DNA from 2 places in the Rhizobium sp. SG2393 genome. Region 2 is predicted to be linked to the other one. Evidence: riboswitches for the same ligand, from Rfam matches in the RefSeq annotation. Region 2 holds a riboswitch; the other holds the start of a gene.
What was found. Region 2 has a riboswitch for cobalamin ahead of cobU (bifunctional adenosylcobinamide kinase/adenosylcobinamide-phosphate guanylyltransferase). Riboswitches for the same ligand answer to the same signal wherever they lie in the genome.
Positions count from the first base shown of each region.

Region 1: it holds a riboswitch for cobalamin, as region 2 does, so the genes downstream of both, bluB (5,6-dimethylbenzimidazole synthase) here and cobU (bifunctional adenosylcobinamide kinase/adenosylcobinamide-phosphate guanylyltransferase) in region 2, are expected to answer to the same signal.

Region 1 is NZ_JBHGAP010000001.1:729,240-733,447, forward strand. It holds gene ACED18_RS03470 (DUF2865 domain-containing protein) at 1-441, shown strand, start outside; gene ACED18_RS03475 (hypothetical protein) at 527-853, shown strand; gene bluB (5,6-dimethylbenzimidazole synthase) at 932-1,702, opposite strand; cobalamin riboswitch at 1,963-2,178, opposite strand; gene ACED18_RS03485 (NAD+ synthase) at 2,220-3,908, opposite strand; gene ACED18_RS03490 (LTA synthase family protein) at 4,182-4,208, shown strand, end outside.
Region 2 is NZ_JBHGAP010000001.1:998,190-1,002,397, reverse strand. It holds gene ACED18_RS04760 (hypothetical protein) at 29-307, opposite strand; gene ACED18_RS04755 (cobyric acid synthase) at 410-1,873, shown strand; cobalamin riboswitch at 1,912-2,294, shown strand; gene cobU (bifunctional adenosylcobinamide kinase/adenosylcobinamide-phosphate guanylyltransferase) at 2,440-2,964, shown strand; gene cobW (cobalamin biosynthesis protein CobW) at 2,970-4,034, shown strand; gene cobN (cobaltochelatase subunit CobN) at 4,047-4,208, shown strand, end outside.

The sequences.
Region 1 (4,208 bases), 270 kb from region 2:
GCGGCCTGTTCGGCCCGATGCCCCGGGGCCGAAACGGAACTTTATTACCATAACCTCACGACCGAAGAGAGCGACCAGATGGTCTCCGCGACCACCGGGGCGCCCTATTCCGATCTGCCGAACGCCTTTGCCTACCGCACCCGCGACCGCGCCGGCGCCGCACAGTGCGGCTGCCAGCTGCCAAAGACGGCGACGCTCAGTGGCGAGCCGGAGGACGGGGCAGCGCAGCCGTCGAAGGCCGAGACATCGAAGGTTCAGACATCCAAGCCCCTGCCGGCGCTTGCCGAAACTCCGCTGCGCGCCACCACCCAGTACGAACGTCCCTACGACCCCAAGAACACCCGCGTCCGCGTCGTCGGCCCTACCTTCCTCCCCTCGGAAGAATCCCGCATCGACCTCAAGAACCCGGCCGGGCCGGGATATCAGCCGGTGCAGAACTGAGGGATTGGGGCGCAGCCAGAACCGCAAACGGGCTTTGTAGCAGCGCGATTTCGCGCTATCTTCGCACGACAGTCGGAGACAGGCGATGACGACCGAAACCATCAGTCTCGAATTTCTGGCGCGTCAGGCAAAGGTCCAGATGGACGAAATGCGCCTGATCCGCCAGGAAATGGCAGGGTTGCGCAATGATATGGCCGGTGTACTGCGCCTCGTCACCGCAAATTATGAACTCACCCGCCGTGTCGAGCGACGCGAGACGGAACTGCGCGACGACATCGAGTTGATGATCAAAATGGAGATCGGCGGCTCTTTCGCCAATGTCCAGACGGCAATGGAGCAATCCCTTGCACGGATCGAGAGGCAGGTTGTCGAAGTCGCGGAACGGGTCGATGAACTCGAAGACAAGCCCTGAGATTTGGAGCACGACCGCGGGCTGGCCCGATAGCCGCGGTGCTCCCGTCCGTCCATCCGATGCCGACTGCGGAGCGTCTCATCCCCCGAACAACGCCGTCCCCGCACCCCATCCCTCATCGCTCACCAGCTCCTCGAGCGGCAGGCGCTGGCGCCAGCCCTTGATGGCGAGTTCGGGTGCGTCGTAGAGGGTCCTGACGTGGCCGAGGCAGAGCCAGGCGACAATGCGGACATGATCGGGAATGCCGAGAATGGCTTTCACCTCCGCCTCGCGGAAGATCGAGACCCAGCCGACGCCGATGCCTTCCGCGCGGGCGGCGAGCCACAGGTTCTGGACGGCGCAGACGGTGGAATAGAGATCCATCTCGCTCTGGTGCGTGCGGCCCAGCACGACGCGGCCGCCGCGGCTCGGGTCGCAGGTGACGCAGAGATTGACCGGCGCCTCGCGGATGCCTTCGAGCTTCAGGGCGCGGTAGCGGTCGCGGGCGCCGGCCTCGAACATGGCCTCGGCTTCCGCATTGGCCGTGGCGAAGGCGGCATGCACCCTCGCCTTCACGGCCTCGCTGGTGACTCGGATGAAATTCCACGGCTGCATGAAGCCGACCGATGGCGCGGCATGGGCGGCGGCGAGCAGGCGGCGCAGGAGTGCATCGTCGATCGGTGTGGGCTCGAACTGGCCGCGCACGTCGCGGCGTGTCTCGATGGCGCGGTAGACGGCGGCGCGCTCCGCCGGATCGAAGGGGCCGGCGGCATGGCGATGGGATTGCCAGGGGTCGCAATCCGGATCGAGGCCGGGATCAGAACCGGCATTCGCCACGCGTCGTGCGGCATCCCCGTCGGCGGTCGCCAACGCCCCGGCAAACCCGGCATGATCGGCCTGGACGGTCGCTTGTCCATGATCCGTCGCCGTAACACTCGTGCCCGGCTGCACGCTCCCTGAGCCGGCACACCGGTCGCCAAAGCTGTCCATCATCCTCATCCTCCCCTTGAGCGGATGCCGGCGATCGACCATGCCTTGATGCATGCTGGCGGACGACCGGTCTCGAGGACGCCGGCCCTGTCAGAGCCTCGCATCCCGCCGCAAACCAAGCGTCCCGCCGTCCATACGGGTCCGCTCCATGGTTATCAGGCCGGTCTTCTGACTTCGCGGATCAACCGACGCCCTCGCCTTCCCGATATCAAGCGATACCAGTGGCTTCTGGTGAAATCCTCAGATTTCACCCGAGGGGCCGTCCCCGCTGACAGCGTTGGGCACGTTCCGGACTTGCACCGGATTCCCGATTCTCCCCGACCTCAAGCCGGGGCACCTGATGGCCGGGACTTCACCATTTGTGCTCACGCTTTGCAAGAGGCGCGATCGTGGCGCGTCACCGGTCGCGGAAGCGGTTCGTGATCGGGTAGCGGCGATCGCGGCCGAAGTTCTTGCGGGTGATCTTGACGCCCGGTGCGGACTGGCGGCGCTTGTATTCGGCGATGTAGAGCAGGTGCTCGATGCGATGCACGGTCGCGACATCATGGCCGCGCGCGACGATCTCGTCGGTGCCCATCTCGCGTTCCACCAGGCATTCCAGGATATCGTCGAGCACCGGATAGGGCGGCAGCGAATCCTGGTCGGTCTGGTTGGGACGAAGCTCGGCGGACGGCGCCTTGTCGATGATGTTGATCGGGATCACCTCGCCGGAAGGACCGAGCGCGCCCGCCGGCACCGCGCCGTTGCGCCAGCGCGAGAGGGCGTAGACCTGCATCTTGTAGAGGTCCTTGATCGGGTTGAAGCCGCCGTTCATGTCACCGTAGAGCGTGGCGTATCCCACCGACATTTCCGACTTGTTGCCCGTCGTCACCACCATGGAGCCGAACTTGTTGGAGACGGCCATGAGGATCACGCCGCGCGTGCGGCTTTGCAGATTTTCCTCCGTGATGCCCTCTTCCGTTCCCTCGAAGAGATCGGAGAGTGCCGAGGAGAAGGCATCGACGGGTTCGCCGATCGGCACGGTGTCGTAGCGCACGCCGAGCGCCTTCGCGCAGGCTTCCGCGTCCTTGAAGGAATCCGAGGATGTGTAGCGGTAGGGCAGCATGATGGTGCGCACCCGCTCGGGCCCCAGCGCATCGACGGCAAGCGCCGTGCAGATGGCCGAATCGATGCCGCCGGAAAGGCCGAGCACCACGGATTTGAAGCCGTTCTTGTTGACGTAGTCGCGAAGCCCCAGCATGCAGGCCGTGTAATCGGCCTCTTCCGCTTCCGGGATCGTCGCGATCTCGCCCGGCTCGCAGACCCAGCCATCGGCGGTGCGCGACCAGTCGGAGAAGGCAAGGCAGGGCTGAAACTGCGCAAGCTGGAAGGCAAGGCTCTTGTCGGCATTGAAGGCGAAGCTCGCGCCGTCGAAGACCAGCTCGTCCTGCCCGCCAAGCTGGTTGGCGAAAAGGATCGGCAGGCCGCTCTCGATCACCTGGCGCAGCACGACCTGATGGCGCACATCCACCTTGCCGCGATAATAGGGCGAGCCGTTCGGCACCAGCAGGATCTCGGCGCCCGCTTCGGCCAGCGTCTCGCAGACGCCCGCATCGTTCCAGATTTCCTCGCAGATCGGCACGCCGATGCGCACGCCGCGAAAATCGACCGGACCGGAAATCGCACCTTCGACGAAGACGCGCTTTTCGTCGAACTCGCCGTAGTTTGGCAGATCCACCTTGTCGCGCACATGCAGGATGCGGCCGCCATCGAGAACGGCGGCACTGTTGTGGCGACCCGCCTCCCCCTGTCGCGGCAGGCCGATGATGAGGCCGGGGCCACCATCGGCGGTCTCGGCCGCCAGCGTCTCGAGCGCCGCCCAACAGGCTTTCAGGAAGGCAGGCTTCAGGACAAGGTCTTCCGGCGGATAGCCGGAAAGGAAGAGTTCGGTGAGGAGCAGCAGATCGGCGCCGCCCTCGGCCGCCTCGGCGCGTGCCCTGCGCGCCAGCGCCAGATTGCCGGCGATGTCGCCGACCGTCGGGTTCAACTGCGCGACGGCGATGCGCAGGCGGTCCGGCACAGCAGACGGGGAAGCGGAAGCGGTCATAGGCGGGCCCTCTCGGTCGGGATAGCGATCCGTTCGAGGTGCCATTTAGAGCATCCCGACGGAAAACGAAATCCGTCTCGGCGCCGTGATGTCGCGCGGGGGGTGAGGCAACCCTGCGTGACCGAAATGCCAGGTCAATGGGGATTGGCAAATGTCAGCGCGCCCGGACGCTTGACTTATTCATGCGCCATTCAACATGACATCTCTATGACAGTAGCATGACACTGACGTGACGCCAGGATGACAGCCTCGCTGCAAACCTCCGGGCACGCGATGCGACGCAGGCGGAAAAGACCGTCT
Region 2 (4,208 bases):
TCGTTCGGTCCGCCATAGTCTCAGAATATCAGCCGACGTTGCGGGTGCGGATGAAGCCGAGCGGGCCCATCGGGGAATCGGCGACCATGTTGCGGACGCGCGACTGGTTTGCCGGCACCTGGGAGTTCCAGGCGATCTGGAGAAAATTCGGCTTGCTGAAGATGAACAGCATGGGTGTGACCTCAGGTAAGAGGAAGTCTCGCGCTTCCTTCGTGTTGATGGCGCTGATATAGGCTCGGATATGCGGCTTCGCAACGCCGAAATCGGCTGCGAATGTCGCAAATGCGATACTATGCAAACTTTGCATGGCTCCTCCGTCGAGCACCGCTTCCGGTGCATAAACGGAGGCGGCGAAATTGAGGCAGGGCAGGGGATTGCGGCGGTTCTGCCACAATCGGACGGAGACGGAATGACGCGCGCGATCATGCTGCAGGGGACCGGCTCCGATGTCGGAAAATCGGTATTGGTGGCGGGGCTCTGCCGGCTGGCCTCCAACCGGGGTCTGAAGGTGGCCCCGTTCAAGCCGCAGAACATGTCGAACAACGCCGCCGTTTCCGATGATGGCGGCGAGATCGGGCGGGCGCAGTGGCTGCAGGCGATCGCCGCGCGCGTGCCCTCGTCGGTGCACATGAACCCTGTTCTCCTGAAGCCGCAGTCGGAGGTCGGCAGCCAGATCATCGTGCAGGGCAAGGTGGCGGGGCAGGCGCGGGGGCGCGACTATCAGGCGCTGAAGCCGAAGCTGATGGATGCGGTGCTGGAGAGCTTTTCGATCGTCGAACAGGGCGCCGATCTCGTGATCGTCGAGGGCGCGGGCTCGCCGGCGGAAATCAATCTCCGGGCCGGCGATATCGCCAATATGGGCTTTGCGACGCGGGCCGGCGTGCCGGTGGTGCTGGTCGGCGATATCGACCGGGGCGGCGTGATCGCCTCTCTTGTCGGCACGCATGCGATCCTGCCGCCGGAAGACCGGGCGATGATCGCGGGCTACATCATCAACAAGTTCCGCGGTGACGTCAGCCTGTTCGATGACGGGCTGACGGCGATCGGCGCGTTCACCGGCTGGCCCTGCTTCGGCGTCGTGACCTGGTTGAAGGCCGCCGGCCGCCTGCCGGCGGAGGATTCGGTGGTGCTGGAGCGGCGTCTTGCCGGTCGCGGGCGGGCGCTGAAGATCGCCGTGCCGGTCTTGCCGCGGATCGCCAATTTCGACGATCTCGACCCGCTGGCGCAGGAGCCGGAGGTTGACCTCGTCTTCGTGCGGCCGGGCGAGCGGCTGCCGGCCGATGCCGGTCTCATCATCCTGCCGGGCTCGAAATCGACCATTGCCGACCTTAGGGATTTCCGCATGCAAGGCTGGGACCAGGATCTGGCCCGGCACCGGCGGCGCGGCGGGCAGGTGATCGGTATTTGTGGCGGCTACCAGATGCTGGGGCAGCGCGTGACCGATCCGCTCGGCATCGAGGGCAGCGAGCGGGAGATCGCGGGCCTCGGCCTGCTCGACATCGAGACGGAGATGGCGCCGGAAAAGACGGTGCGCAACTCCTCCGCCCATTCCACCGTGCACGATGTGGCGCTGTCCGGCTACGAAATCCATCTCGGCAAGACGACGGGTGCGGACTGCGCCCGCGCGCCCGTCCTGATCGACGGGCGGCCGGACGGGGCGATGTCGGCGGACGGGCGGGTGTTCGGGACCTATCTGCACGGGCTGTTTTCCAGCGATGCCTTCCGCCGCGCACTTCTTGCCGATTTCGGCATCAGCGGCGGGGTGGAGGACTACCGCGCCTCCGTCGATGCCGCACTCGACGATGTTGCCTCGGAACTGGAGACGATGCTGTCGCCGGATTTCCTGTCACGGCTCTTGGATGGCGCCGCCTGACGGCGCGGGCGGGCTTTGACTTTTCGGCCGTAAATATCTATTGCTCGGCTCAGGATGGTTCCCGGGCCGGGCGGCCGGCTTGGGAGTAAATGGGAATGCGAAGGGATGGACCCATGTCGGGCATCCTCATCGCAGCCGACCCCGCGACTGTAGAGCGGTCAGGGGTCGCCATCCGGCAACGTTGCTGCTCACCTCGGATTTGCGCGTGTCGTGCAAGGCGGGTTTTCGGAAGCGGTGCTGGAAAAGCCACTGGATCAGGCATGATCAACCGGGGTGGGGCGCCTCTATTTTCTACGAATCGCCCGCCTTTTCATGCCGCTTCGATCCGGGAAGGCGAGGCGACCCCGTTTTCGCGCCGGCATCATGCCGGACGCGAAGGGACCCGCGAGCCAGGAGACCTGCCATCCGAAACGGGCGAAGAGCCCGGTCGGGCGCATCATCGCCCATTCGGCCAGCACGGAGGTTGTCATGGCTCGCGAGACTGTCCGGTGGGGCACTGTCCCCGCCACCCGAATTCATTGCGTGCGTCGTGACCGCAGGCCTGCGGCTGCCGTACGGTGGTCCACGTGACGGCGTCTTCCTCCCGCTCCATTTTCGTGCTCGGCGGCGCGCGCTCCGGCAAGTCCTCCTTTGCGGAGCGGCTCGTCGTGGAGAGCGGTCTTGCCAGCGCCTATATCGCCACCAGCCGTGCCTGGGATGATGAAATGCGGGCGCGCATTGCCGCCCACCGCGAAAGCCGCGGGCCGTCCTGGCAGACGGTCGAGGAGCCCATGGATCTCGTCGGCGCGCTGGAAAGGCTCGATGATCCCGGCACCGCGATTCTCGTCGATTGCCTGACCCTCTGGGTCACCAATCTGATGATGGAGGAGGCTGATATCGCCGCCGAATCGGCGCGGCTCGCAGGCCATCTCTCACGGGCCAAAGGGCTGGTCGTTCTCGTCTCCAATGAGGTCGGGCTCGGCATCGTTCCCGAGAACGCCATGGCGCGGGCCTTCCGCGATCATGCCGGCCGCCTGCATCAGGCGGTCGCCGCGGCGTCTTCAGAGGTTTACTTCGTGGCGGCAGGGCTGCCGCTGAGAATGAAAGGTTGATTTCCATGGCTTCCACGACGACGCAGACGGGCAAGATCCCCGCCACCGTCATCACCGGCTTCCTCGGCGCCGGCAAAACGACGATGATCCGCAACCTGCTGACCAACGCAGGCGGCCGGCGCATCGCCCTCATCATCAACGAATTCGGCGATCTCGGCGTCGATGGCGAGGTGCTGAAGGGCTGCGGTGCGGAGGCCTGCACGGAAGACGACATCATCGAGCTCACCAATGGCTGCATCTGCTGCACGGTGGCCGATGATTTCATCCCGACCATGACGAGGCTTCTGGAGCGCGAGAACCGCCCCGACCACATCATCATCGAGACCTCGGGCCTCGCGCTGCCGCAGCCGCTCGTCGCGGCCTTCAACTGGCCGGATATCCGCACGCAGGTGACGGTGGATGGCGTGGTGACGGTGGTGGACAGCGCCGCTGTGGCCGCCGGCCGCTTTGCCGACGATCACGACAAGGTGGATGCGGCGCGCGCCGAAGATGACAATCTCGACCATGAAAGCCCGATCGAGGAGCTTTTCGAGGACCAACTGACGGCGGCCGACCTCATCGTGCTCAACAAGACCGACCTCATCGACGCCGATGGCGTTGCCGCCGTTCGCGCCGAAGTCGCCTCGCGCACGCACCGTAAGCCGGCGATGATCGAGGCCCAGAACGGCGAGGTGGCGGCGGCCGTGCTGCTCGGTCTCGGCGTTGGCACGGAAGGCGATATCGCCAACCGGAAGTCCCACCACGAGATTGAGCACGAGGCGGGCGAAGAGCACGATCACGACGAATTCGACAGCTTCATCGTGGAACTCGGCCCGATTGCCGATCCCAATGCCTTCGTCGCGCGGCTGAAGGATGTGATTGCGGCCCATGACGTGCTGCGCCTCAAGGGTTTTGCGGATGTGCCGGGCAAGCCGATGCGGCTTCTGATCCAGGGCGTCGGCCAGCGCATCGACCAGTATTTCGACCGTCCCTGGGCAGCGGGCGAGACGCGGAGCACCCGCCTCGTCGTCATCGGCCTGCACGACATGGACGAAGCGGCCGTGCGCGCTGCCATTGCCGCAGCGGTCTGAGGGTAGGAAACGATGCATCTGCTGCTGGCGCAAAAGGGAACGATCAGTGACGGGGACGAGGCGATCGACCTTGGCCAGTCTCCGGCCGACATCCTGTTCCTGTCGGCAGCGGATACGGAGCTTTCCGTGGTCGCTGCCGCGCACCGCCAGTGGCGGGCCGCGCGGCCGGATGTG